Regions from separate parts of the Rhodococcus sp. UNC363MFTsu5.1 genome, predicted to be linked through region 2. Evidence: riboswitches for the same ligand, from Rfam matches in the RefSeq annotation. Region 2 holds a riboswitch; the other holds the start of a gene.
The links. A riboswitch is a leader RNA that binds a small molecule or an ion and turns the genes downstream of it on or off. The one in region 2 is predicted to bind cyclic di-AMP.
Positions count from the first base shown of each region.

Region 1: another riboswitch for cyclic di-AMP. It lies ahead of BR31_RS0118200 (C40 family peptidase); the one in region 2 lies ahead of BR31_RS0110805 (transglycosylase family protein).

Region 1 is NZ_JMLO01000024.1:7,143-11,349, forward strand. It holds gene BR31_RS0118185 (DEDD exonuclease domain-containing protein) at 1-425, opposite strand, end outside; gene BR31_RS29165 (hypothetical protein) at 621-833, shown strand; cyclic di-AMP (ydaO/yuaA leader) riboswitch at 960-1,124, shown strand; gene BR31_RS0118195 (NlpC/P60 family protein) at 1,140-1,706, shown strand; cyclic di-AMP (ydaO/yuaA leader) riboswitch at 1,937-2,075, shown strand; gene BR31_RS0118200 (C40 family peptidase) at 2,089-3,141, shown strand; gene BR31_RS0118205 (hypothetical protein) at 3,219-4,207, shown strand, end outside.
Region 2 is NZ_JMLO01000006.1:208,011-212,217, forward strand. It holds gene BR31_RS28225 (glycosyltransferase 87 family protein) at 1-1,289, shown strand, start outside; cyclic di-AMP (ydaO/yuaA leader) riboswitch at 1,458-1,662, shown strand; gene BR31_RS0110805 (transglycosylase family protein) at 1,668-2,282, shown strand; gene BR31_RS32160 (hypothetical protein) at 2,351-2,545, opposite strand; gene BR31_RS0110810 (helicase-associated domain-containing protein) at 2,606-4,207, shown strand, end outside.

The sequences.
Region 1 (4,207 bases), on a different contig from region 2:
CGGGCGAGCTTGACGGTGCACAACACCTGGAACGGGGGCCAGGGCAGCTCGCAGCGGGCCGTGGCGGCCTTGAGGAAGCCGATGTCGAAGGGCGCGTTGTGGGCGACGAGGACGGCGCCCCGCGCGAACTCCAGGAAACTCGGGAGCACCCGCTCGATTCGCGGTGCCCCGATCAGCATGGCGGTGGTGATCCCGGTCAGCTCGACGATGTACGGGGGCATCGAGCGGCCGGGATCGACGAGGGTGGACAGCTCGCCGATGACCTCGCCGCCACGGATCTTGACCGCGCCGATCTCGGTGATCGCGTCCTCGCCTGGCGCGCTGCCGGTGGTCTCGAGGTCCACGACGACGAAGGTGGTGTCCCGCAGCGGGGTGTCGAGCTCGTCGAAGCTCAGCTGGACGTTTGGCGGACTCTGCGGGCTCACCCGGCTGAGGCTAGGGGTGGCCACCGACAGGGCCCACCTGCCGCGGTCGTCGCGTCGTCGGTGTCGGACCTGGCCGCTAGTTTCCGTCGCAGAGGCCTCCGAAACGCCGCGAGGCCACCGGTAGAGACGAGGATCACAGTGATTGTCGATTGCAACGACTGCGAGGTTCGTAATACCGCGTGCGGTGACTGTGTGGTGACGGTGCTGCTCGGGCCGCCCGGTGTCCGGCCGGGGGTGCGGGCGGTGGACTCCGCCGGGTCGGCCCGGATCAGTATTGAGCAGGACGAACGGGTTGCTCTGGACGTGCTCGCCGATGTCGGGCTGGTGCCGAGGCTCCGGTTGGTGCGGGCCGTGGATGCCACGCAGACCGGTCGGTCGTTATCTGTCCGTGACCCGGGAGTGGCGTAGCGCGCATTTCTGGGCGATATGTCCGAATCGGCCCACTGGTCGGGCGTGTTGGGTCGACAGGGGCTGGACGCTTTCGTAATCTTCCTGAGACCTAGCGGAGTCTTGCCACACCATCCGGTGCGGCATCGCCAGGTACCGCCTAATCGATCACTCGAGAGAGCGATCGTGCCGGGAACCCAAGTTTCTCTGGGGTGAATCCCGTCGGAGCGCGATATGCGTGCCGCCGGGTAGGGCTGATCTTCCCAGCCCGAACCCGTCAGCTAACTCGGTCGGCGGATGAACGGAAGAAACGGAGTAACCCTTCTCGTGGCTTCATCCACTACCCAGCGTTCCGTGCGCCGCATCGCGGTCGCCAGCGCGCTGACCTTCGGTGCCATCGCAGTCTCTGCCGGTCCGGCGCTTGCCGAGCCCGTCACGATCTCTGGCATCGGAACCTTCGACATTCCGGGTGTGCCTGCCCAGACCATCCAGGTCCCCGGCCTCCCTGTGCTGCCCGGTGCCCCCGGCGCTCCTGCCCCCGCGCCCCTGGTCTCCGCAGGTGACAAGGCCGTCCAGGCCGCCGCGAGCAAGATCGGTTCGCCCTACGTGTACGGCGCCTCCGGCCCGGATGCCTTCGACTGCTCGGGTCTCGTGCAGTGGGCCTTCAAGCAGGCCGGCATCAACCTGCCGCGCACCAGCTACGACCAGGCCTCGGCGGGCACGCCGGTCTCCACCTCCGCCCTCAAGCCGGGCGACGTGGTCTCCTTCTACGGTGGCTCGCACTCGGGCATCTACGCGGGCAACGGCGAGGTCATCCACGCCGCGACCTCCGGTACCCCGGTCAAGCGCGCGCCCCTGTCGTCCATGCCGATGGACGGCGCCCGCCGCTACTGAGCGTCGCGCACGAACCCCCGTGGTGGGCCCGAACCGTCTGTGACCGTTCGGGCCCACCACGTTTTTGTCGGTGGTCCCGCGCCCGTCGCGCGGTGCTCGGCGTGAGCGGAAATTGCCCCCACAGTTCGGGTGGACATCGCCGTATGCCATTCCGTAACCTGTCTGAGACCTTCCGAAATCTTGCCGCGTCACCCGGCGTGGCATCGGTGGTCACCACCACACCGGATCGGGCGCCGCAGGCGCCGATCCGGTACCGGGGACGCAGTTCGCCGGGGTGAATCTCCCGCTCGGACCTCGGTTCGTTGGGCAGGGCTGATCTTCCCAGCCCGACCCGTCAGCCAATCCGGTCGACGGGCAGTGGAAGAACGGAGTACCAGCTTTCGTGGCGTCACAGAGACTGAAGCGATCCACCAGCGCAGTGCTGGCGACGGGCCTGCTGTCCCTCGCGGCTGTCGCGGTCCCCGCGGGTACCGCAACCGCGGATCCCGCGCTGGAGAATCCGACAGCCGCGCTCGAGAAGCTCTCCGAACTCTCCCGCACGTCCGAGCAGACCAACGAGGCGTTGCACAACGCCCAGATCGACCTCGAGTCCAAGACCGCCGTCCAGCGCGACGCCGAGGCCAGGCACGCCGCCGACGAGCACCTGTTGACCGAGGCGAAGGCCAGGATCGCCCAGTTCCAGCCCGCGGTCGACAAACTGACGACGGCCAGCTACCAGGGCGCCCGCGTCAATCGACTGTTCGCGGTGATGATCTCCGATTCCCCGCAGCAACTCCTCGACCAGATGTCCACGCTCAGCGTGCTCTCCGCGGACACCGCGGCCCAGGTTGGTCACTTCAAGCAGGCCACCGATGAGGCCGCGACCGCGGCCGAGGCCTCGCGTCAGTCCGCCGATGCCGCGCGCACCGCCACCGAGCAGGCCAGGTCGATCAGCGACGACCTGCAGAACAAGCAGAGCGACCTGCAGGCGCAGATCGCGCAGGTCACCCAGGCGTTCGGCGCGTTGAGCAGTTCGGAGAAGTCCGCGCTCGCGGGCACCCCCTTCCCTCCGGGATTCGATCCGCAGACCATCCTCAAGGGGCTCACTCCCGGGTCGAACTCCGGCGCGCTGCAGGCAGGCATGACCCAGGTCGGTAAGCCGTACGTCTGGGGTGCCACCGGTCCGGACGGGTACGACTGCTCGGGCCTGATGGTGTGGGCGTACAAGCAGATCGGCAAGACCCTGCCCCGCTCGAGCCAGGCCCAGGCCGCCGGCGGCGTGCCGGTCTCGCGCTCGGAGCTGCAGCCGGGCGACCTGGTGCTGTTCTACCCCGACATCTCGCACGTGGGCATGTACGCAGGCAACGGCAACATCCTGCACGCGTCCACCTTCGGTGTTCCGGTCAAGGTCGCGCCGATGGACGCGTACCCGTTCTACGGCGCCAGACGGTACTGAACGCCGTACCGGACGTCCCGCCGCGGCAGCCACGGCGTCGGATCCGGAAATGGGAGGCGGCTGCGCTCGGGGGGTTGGTGCTCGCCGTCGTCGCGGTCGGCGTGTTGACGGCCCGGTCGCAGCCGGCGGAACCGGAGCTGCGTGGCTCCGGCGGTGCCGCCAGCGTCAACCCGTACGAACAGGCGCGCCGCGCGGGCGTCCAGGACCTCCTGAACCGATGGGCGAGCGCGGTCAGGGACGGTGACACCGCCGCGCTGGCCGCGTTGTTCGACCGCGCCGCCGCGCCCGAGTTCCTCGCCTCCGAGATCCGCCGCAGTGAGCATCTCGCCGACGTACCGTTGGCGGACTGGGGCTACGAGATCGGAACCGACCCCGAGACCCCGGTCCCGACGGACCTGGCCGAGCAGCTCGACGCCACCGACGTGTGGGCGGTGCCTGCGTACCTGCGCTACGCCATCGAGGGCGCGGACACCGGTTCCACGCGCAAGCCGGTCGCGCTGATCGTGGCCAGGCGAGGGGAGAACTGGACCCTGGTGTCCGACCGGTCGCTGCCCGAGTACGGGCGCCACACCTGGCGAGGCCCTTGGGATTTCGGTCCGGTGGTGGTGCGCGAGGTGGACACCGGCTCGCATTCGTCGGTGGTGCTCGGTCACTCCGATCAGGAGGAACTGATCGACGCGATCGCGGCGGATCTCGCGGATGCGGTGTCCTCGGTGACCGAGCTGTGGGGCCAGGACTGGTCGCAGCGGGCCCTCGTGGTGGTCAGCTCCTCCCAGGACGAGTTCATGGAACAGGTCGGAGCAGACCACAGCGGGTCCGATATCGCCGCGGTCGCGGTCTCGGACGTCGTCGAACCAGGGGCCGACTCCGCGACGGGCCAGCGCGTCGTGTTCAGCCCGGCCGCGTCGGAGCGGCTCAACGATGAAACCCGGCACTCGGTGCTGCGACACGAGCTCACCCACGTGGCCGCCCGCGTCGCGACCACCGACGGATCGCCGATGTGGATGCTGGAGGGCTTCGCCGACTACGCCGGTCACCGTGACGCCGATGTCCCCGTCGGTCGGGC
Region 2 (4,207 bases):
AGCCCCGCGCCACCCCGGCCGCGGGGCGCGCGCTCCCCTCCCACCCACTGTTCCTCGGCTCACTCGCCGCCCTCGCCCTCGCCGTGATCGTGGCGCACGACCGGGTCGTTCCGATGGGATACCCGCTGTGGGGCCTGTTCCAGAACGGCCTTGACCTGCTCGTCTACCGCAGCGGCGGCGCCACCGTACTGCGCCCCGTCGGGCTCTACGACCACGCGCTGCACGGCGGCATGTGGTTCACCTATCCGCCGTTCTCCGCAATCCTGTTCGCCCCGCTCAACGCCGTGTCAGCCGAGCTCACCACCATCCTCGGATATCTCGCGAACTTCGGGATCCTCTACCTCGTCGTCCTGCTGTGCTGGCGACAGCTCGGGTACCGGCAGGACCGGCGGCTCTACGTGGCGACCGGGCTGATGACGGTCGTCTTCACCTGGCTCGAGCCGGTCCGCACCACGATCTGGCTGGGCCAGATCAACCTCCTGCTGATGCTGCTGATCGTGTGGGATCTCGGACGCCCCGAGGGCAGCAGGCTGCGCGGCATCGGCGTCGGGATCGCGACCGGTATCAAGCTGACTCCCGGCTTGTTCATCGTCGAACTGCTCGTCACCCGGCAATGGCGCGCGGCGGCGACCGCGATCGCCGGTTTCCTCGCGACCGTCGTGGTCGGGTTCGTGGTGATCTTCTCGGACTCGTGGTCCTACTGGACCGCGGTGATCCTGCACTCGACGCGAATCGGCGAGACCGCGTGGCCCGCCAACCAGTCCGCCGCCGGGGTGCTGGCCCGCTGGCTGGACGTCGCGGACCCGCCACTGCTGCTGTGGGCGCTCTGCGCGGCCGCGCTGACCGCGCTCGGGCTCGGCGCCTCCTGGCTGGCCCACAAGCGCGGACAGGCACTGCTGGCCACCACCCTCTGCGGGTTGACCTCCGCGGCGGTCTCACCGTTCTCCTGGGGCCATCACTGGGTGTGGTTCGTACCGCTGCTCGTCCTGGCGATGCACCGCGCGCTCGGCGCCGGACGCGCGACCGCCTGGCTCCTGCCCGCGGCACTCGCGCTGCCGCTGCTCTGCTGGACCCATGAGTTCCCGGACGGCGTGCAGGCGATCGGCCTGTTCATGGTCCCCACCTCCGACGCCCTAGCTCCGTTCTTCGCGGCGGTGTACCCCCTGATGTTCATCGTCATCGCCGTCGCCACGTTGGTCGCGCTGCGCCCGGGCCCGCGGCGACGCCGCGCGGAGCCCGAGGTCAGCCCCGATCGAAACTGTGATCTACCTCACATCACGGTAACGTAACAGGACGGTCTCGGACCGAGGCGACCCAATCTGAGCTGCGAATATGTTCGGATTTTCGGGCGAAACGCCGAAAGAATCGAAATTTAGGTAACAGATGACTACACGGCCTCGGCCACGTACGGTCATCTGCGGCCGGAGAAGTTCGGCCAGATCCGATCCGCCGCGCCAAACCTCGTCCCGCGGAACCGGATTCCTACGAGTTACCCAGGGACGAGGACGGGGGACCCACGTCCCCGGTGGACACCGAGGAAAGCGCGCAAGTGCATTCCTCTTGGGGTGAAGCCAGACCCGCACCATCCAGGAGCGGCGAGGCCGGGCGACCTCTCAGCCCGAACCCGACAGCTGACCTCGCAGGCGCGTGAGGAGAGGAAAACCCGCATGAGCACTGGACGCCATCGCAAGCCCACGAACACCCGCCGCAACGCAGCCAAGGTCGTCGTGACCGGCGCAGTGTTGGGCGCAGCCGGCGCGGCCTTCGCGGCCCCGGCCAACGCAGCCCCCGATTCCGACTGGGACCGCCTCGCGCAGTGTGAAGCCGGCGGCAACTGGGGAATCAACACCGGCAACGGCTACCAGGGTGGACTGCAGTTCTCCCCCAGCACCTGGAACGCGCACGGTGGTGGCCAGTACGCCGCGACCGCCAACCAGGCCACCCGTGAGCAGCAGATCGCGGTCGCCGAGAAGGTCCTCGCCTCGCAGGGTTGGGGCGCATGGCCGTCCTGCTCCTCGAGCCTCGGACTGACCAGCGGCTCGACCCCGCGCTCCGCCCCCGCCGCCGAGGTGGCTCCCGCACCCGAGCTGCCCGCCGTGACCAGCCTCCCGACCACCGATGGCGCAGCCGACGTGCTCGACAGCCTCGACAGCGCACTCGATGCGGTCCAGGCCAAGGGCATCGCGATCGACCCGCAGATCGAGGCCCTCTACGAGCAGGCCAAGCTGAACCCCCAGGTCATCGACTTCCTGAAGGCCAACTCGGGTCTCCTGCCCCGCTGAGACTCCCCCTTCACGTGAAAGGCCCCGCACCTACGAGGTGCGGGGCCTTTCACGTTCGATATCCGAGGTCAGCGATTGATGACCGTGTGCGGGTGGGTGTAGGGCAGTTCGGAAACGGGGAGGGGGAACTCGGTGTCCTCCCCGAACGGGGACAGCCCACCGGAGCGGCTCGACGAGAGCTCCGTGACGGCATGATCGCCATCCTGGAGTTCCGGTGCCGGCCAGCCTGGATCTACGTATCGCTTGCTCGAATTGTTAGCCACAGTCCCATTTTGGCAGGAGCTCGCGCCGTGGTACACCCCAGGTCTCTAATCTGATAGTTGATGACCGATACCGAAGGTGCTGCCCCCGCCGCCGAATCACCTCACGGCGCCGCCGTGCCCGACAGCCTGCTCGCCTGGCTGACCGCGAGGACCGATGCGGAGCTGGCCGAGCTGCTCAGGCTGCGCCCGGATCTCGCGGTGCCGCCACCCGCGAACCTGGCGGTCCTTGCCGCGCGTGCCGAACAACGCGCATCGGTGCTCCGGGTGGCCGACGACCTGAACGTCCTCGAGCTCACCGTGATCGGGGTGCTCTCGCTCGAACGCGGCGCGGAGGTCGGGGTCAGGCGCGAGGTCCTCGCGGAGGCGCTCGCCGGACGGGCGCCGGTCAAGGCCGTCGACCGGGCCCTGAAGTCGCTGCGCGCCCGGGCACTGGTCTGGGGCGCGCAGGTGCTGCGGGTCGTCGCGACCGCGAACGACGCCGTCACCTGGCGGGTCGACCGGCCGCAGGAGCCGATGACCGCAGCGCAGGTCATCGCGGGCCTTGCGACCGTGACCGATGCCGAGCGCAGGCTGCTCGAAACCCTGGCCACCAGCTCGCCGATCGGCCGCACCCGCGACGCGGCGCCCGGCACCCCGCCGGACCGGCCCGTGCAGCGTCTGCTGTCGCTTGGCCTGCTGTCCTGGGTGGACGAGCAGACCGTCGAGCTGCCCCACCAGGTCGGCCAGGCGCTGCGCGGCGAGACGATCACCGACCCGATGGCCCTCACCCCGCCGCCGATCCGCACCAACAAGCAGAAGATCGCGGACGTGAACGCGGTCGCGGCGGGTGAGGCGCTCGAACTGATCCGGCACTGCGAGGACCTGATCGCGGCCCTCGGCGATCAGCCTGCGCCGACCCTGAAGGCGGGCGGTCTCGGGGTCCGCGAGACCAGGCGACTGGCGAAGGCGGCAGGCGTCGACGAGAACCGGGTGAGCCTGATCGTTGAGCTGCTGGCCGCGGCAGGCCTGATCGCGAGCGGCGCCCCCGACCCGGTTCCCGCCACCGACACCGGCGACGACTACTGGGCACCGACGGTCGCCGCGGATGCCTGGCTCAACACCGGCACCGCACAGCGGTGGTACACCCTCGCCCACGGCTGGCTGGAGATGCCACGCAGGCCATGGGTGATCGGGCTGCGCGATCCCAACGACAAGGCGATCGCCGCGCTGTCCGAGGAGGTGCGCGCCTCCGGCGCACCCCGCGACCGCAAGTTCGTGCTCGAGCTGCTCGGTGAGCTCGCCCCTGGGCAGGGCGCGACCACGTCCGAGCTCGCCGCGCTGGTCGCGTGGCGGCGCCCGCGCTGGTCCGGCCGGTTCGGTGCGGGCGCCGTCGAGCACACCGTCGCCGAGGCGGCCGCGGTCGGCCTGATCGGCCGCGGCGCGCTCGCATCGCCGGGACGTGGGCTGCTGCACGGGGCCACCGCGGAGGCGGTGGTCGCAGAGATGACGGCGAGCCTGCCGGCCCCCATCGACTACGTCCTGGTGCAGGCGGACCTGACGGTGATGGCCCCCGGCCCGCTCATCCCGGAGCTGCAGGAGCAGATCACCCTGGTCGCGGACATCGAATCGGCCGGCGCGGCCACCATGTACCGGATCCGCGAGGACAGCGTGCGACGGGCGCTC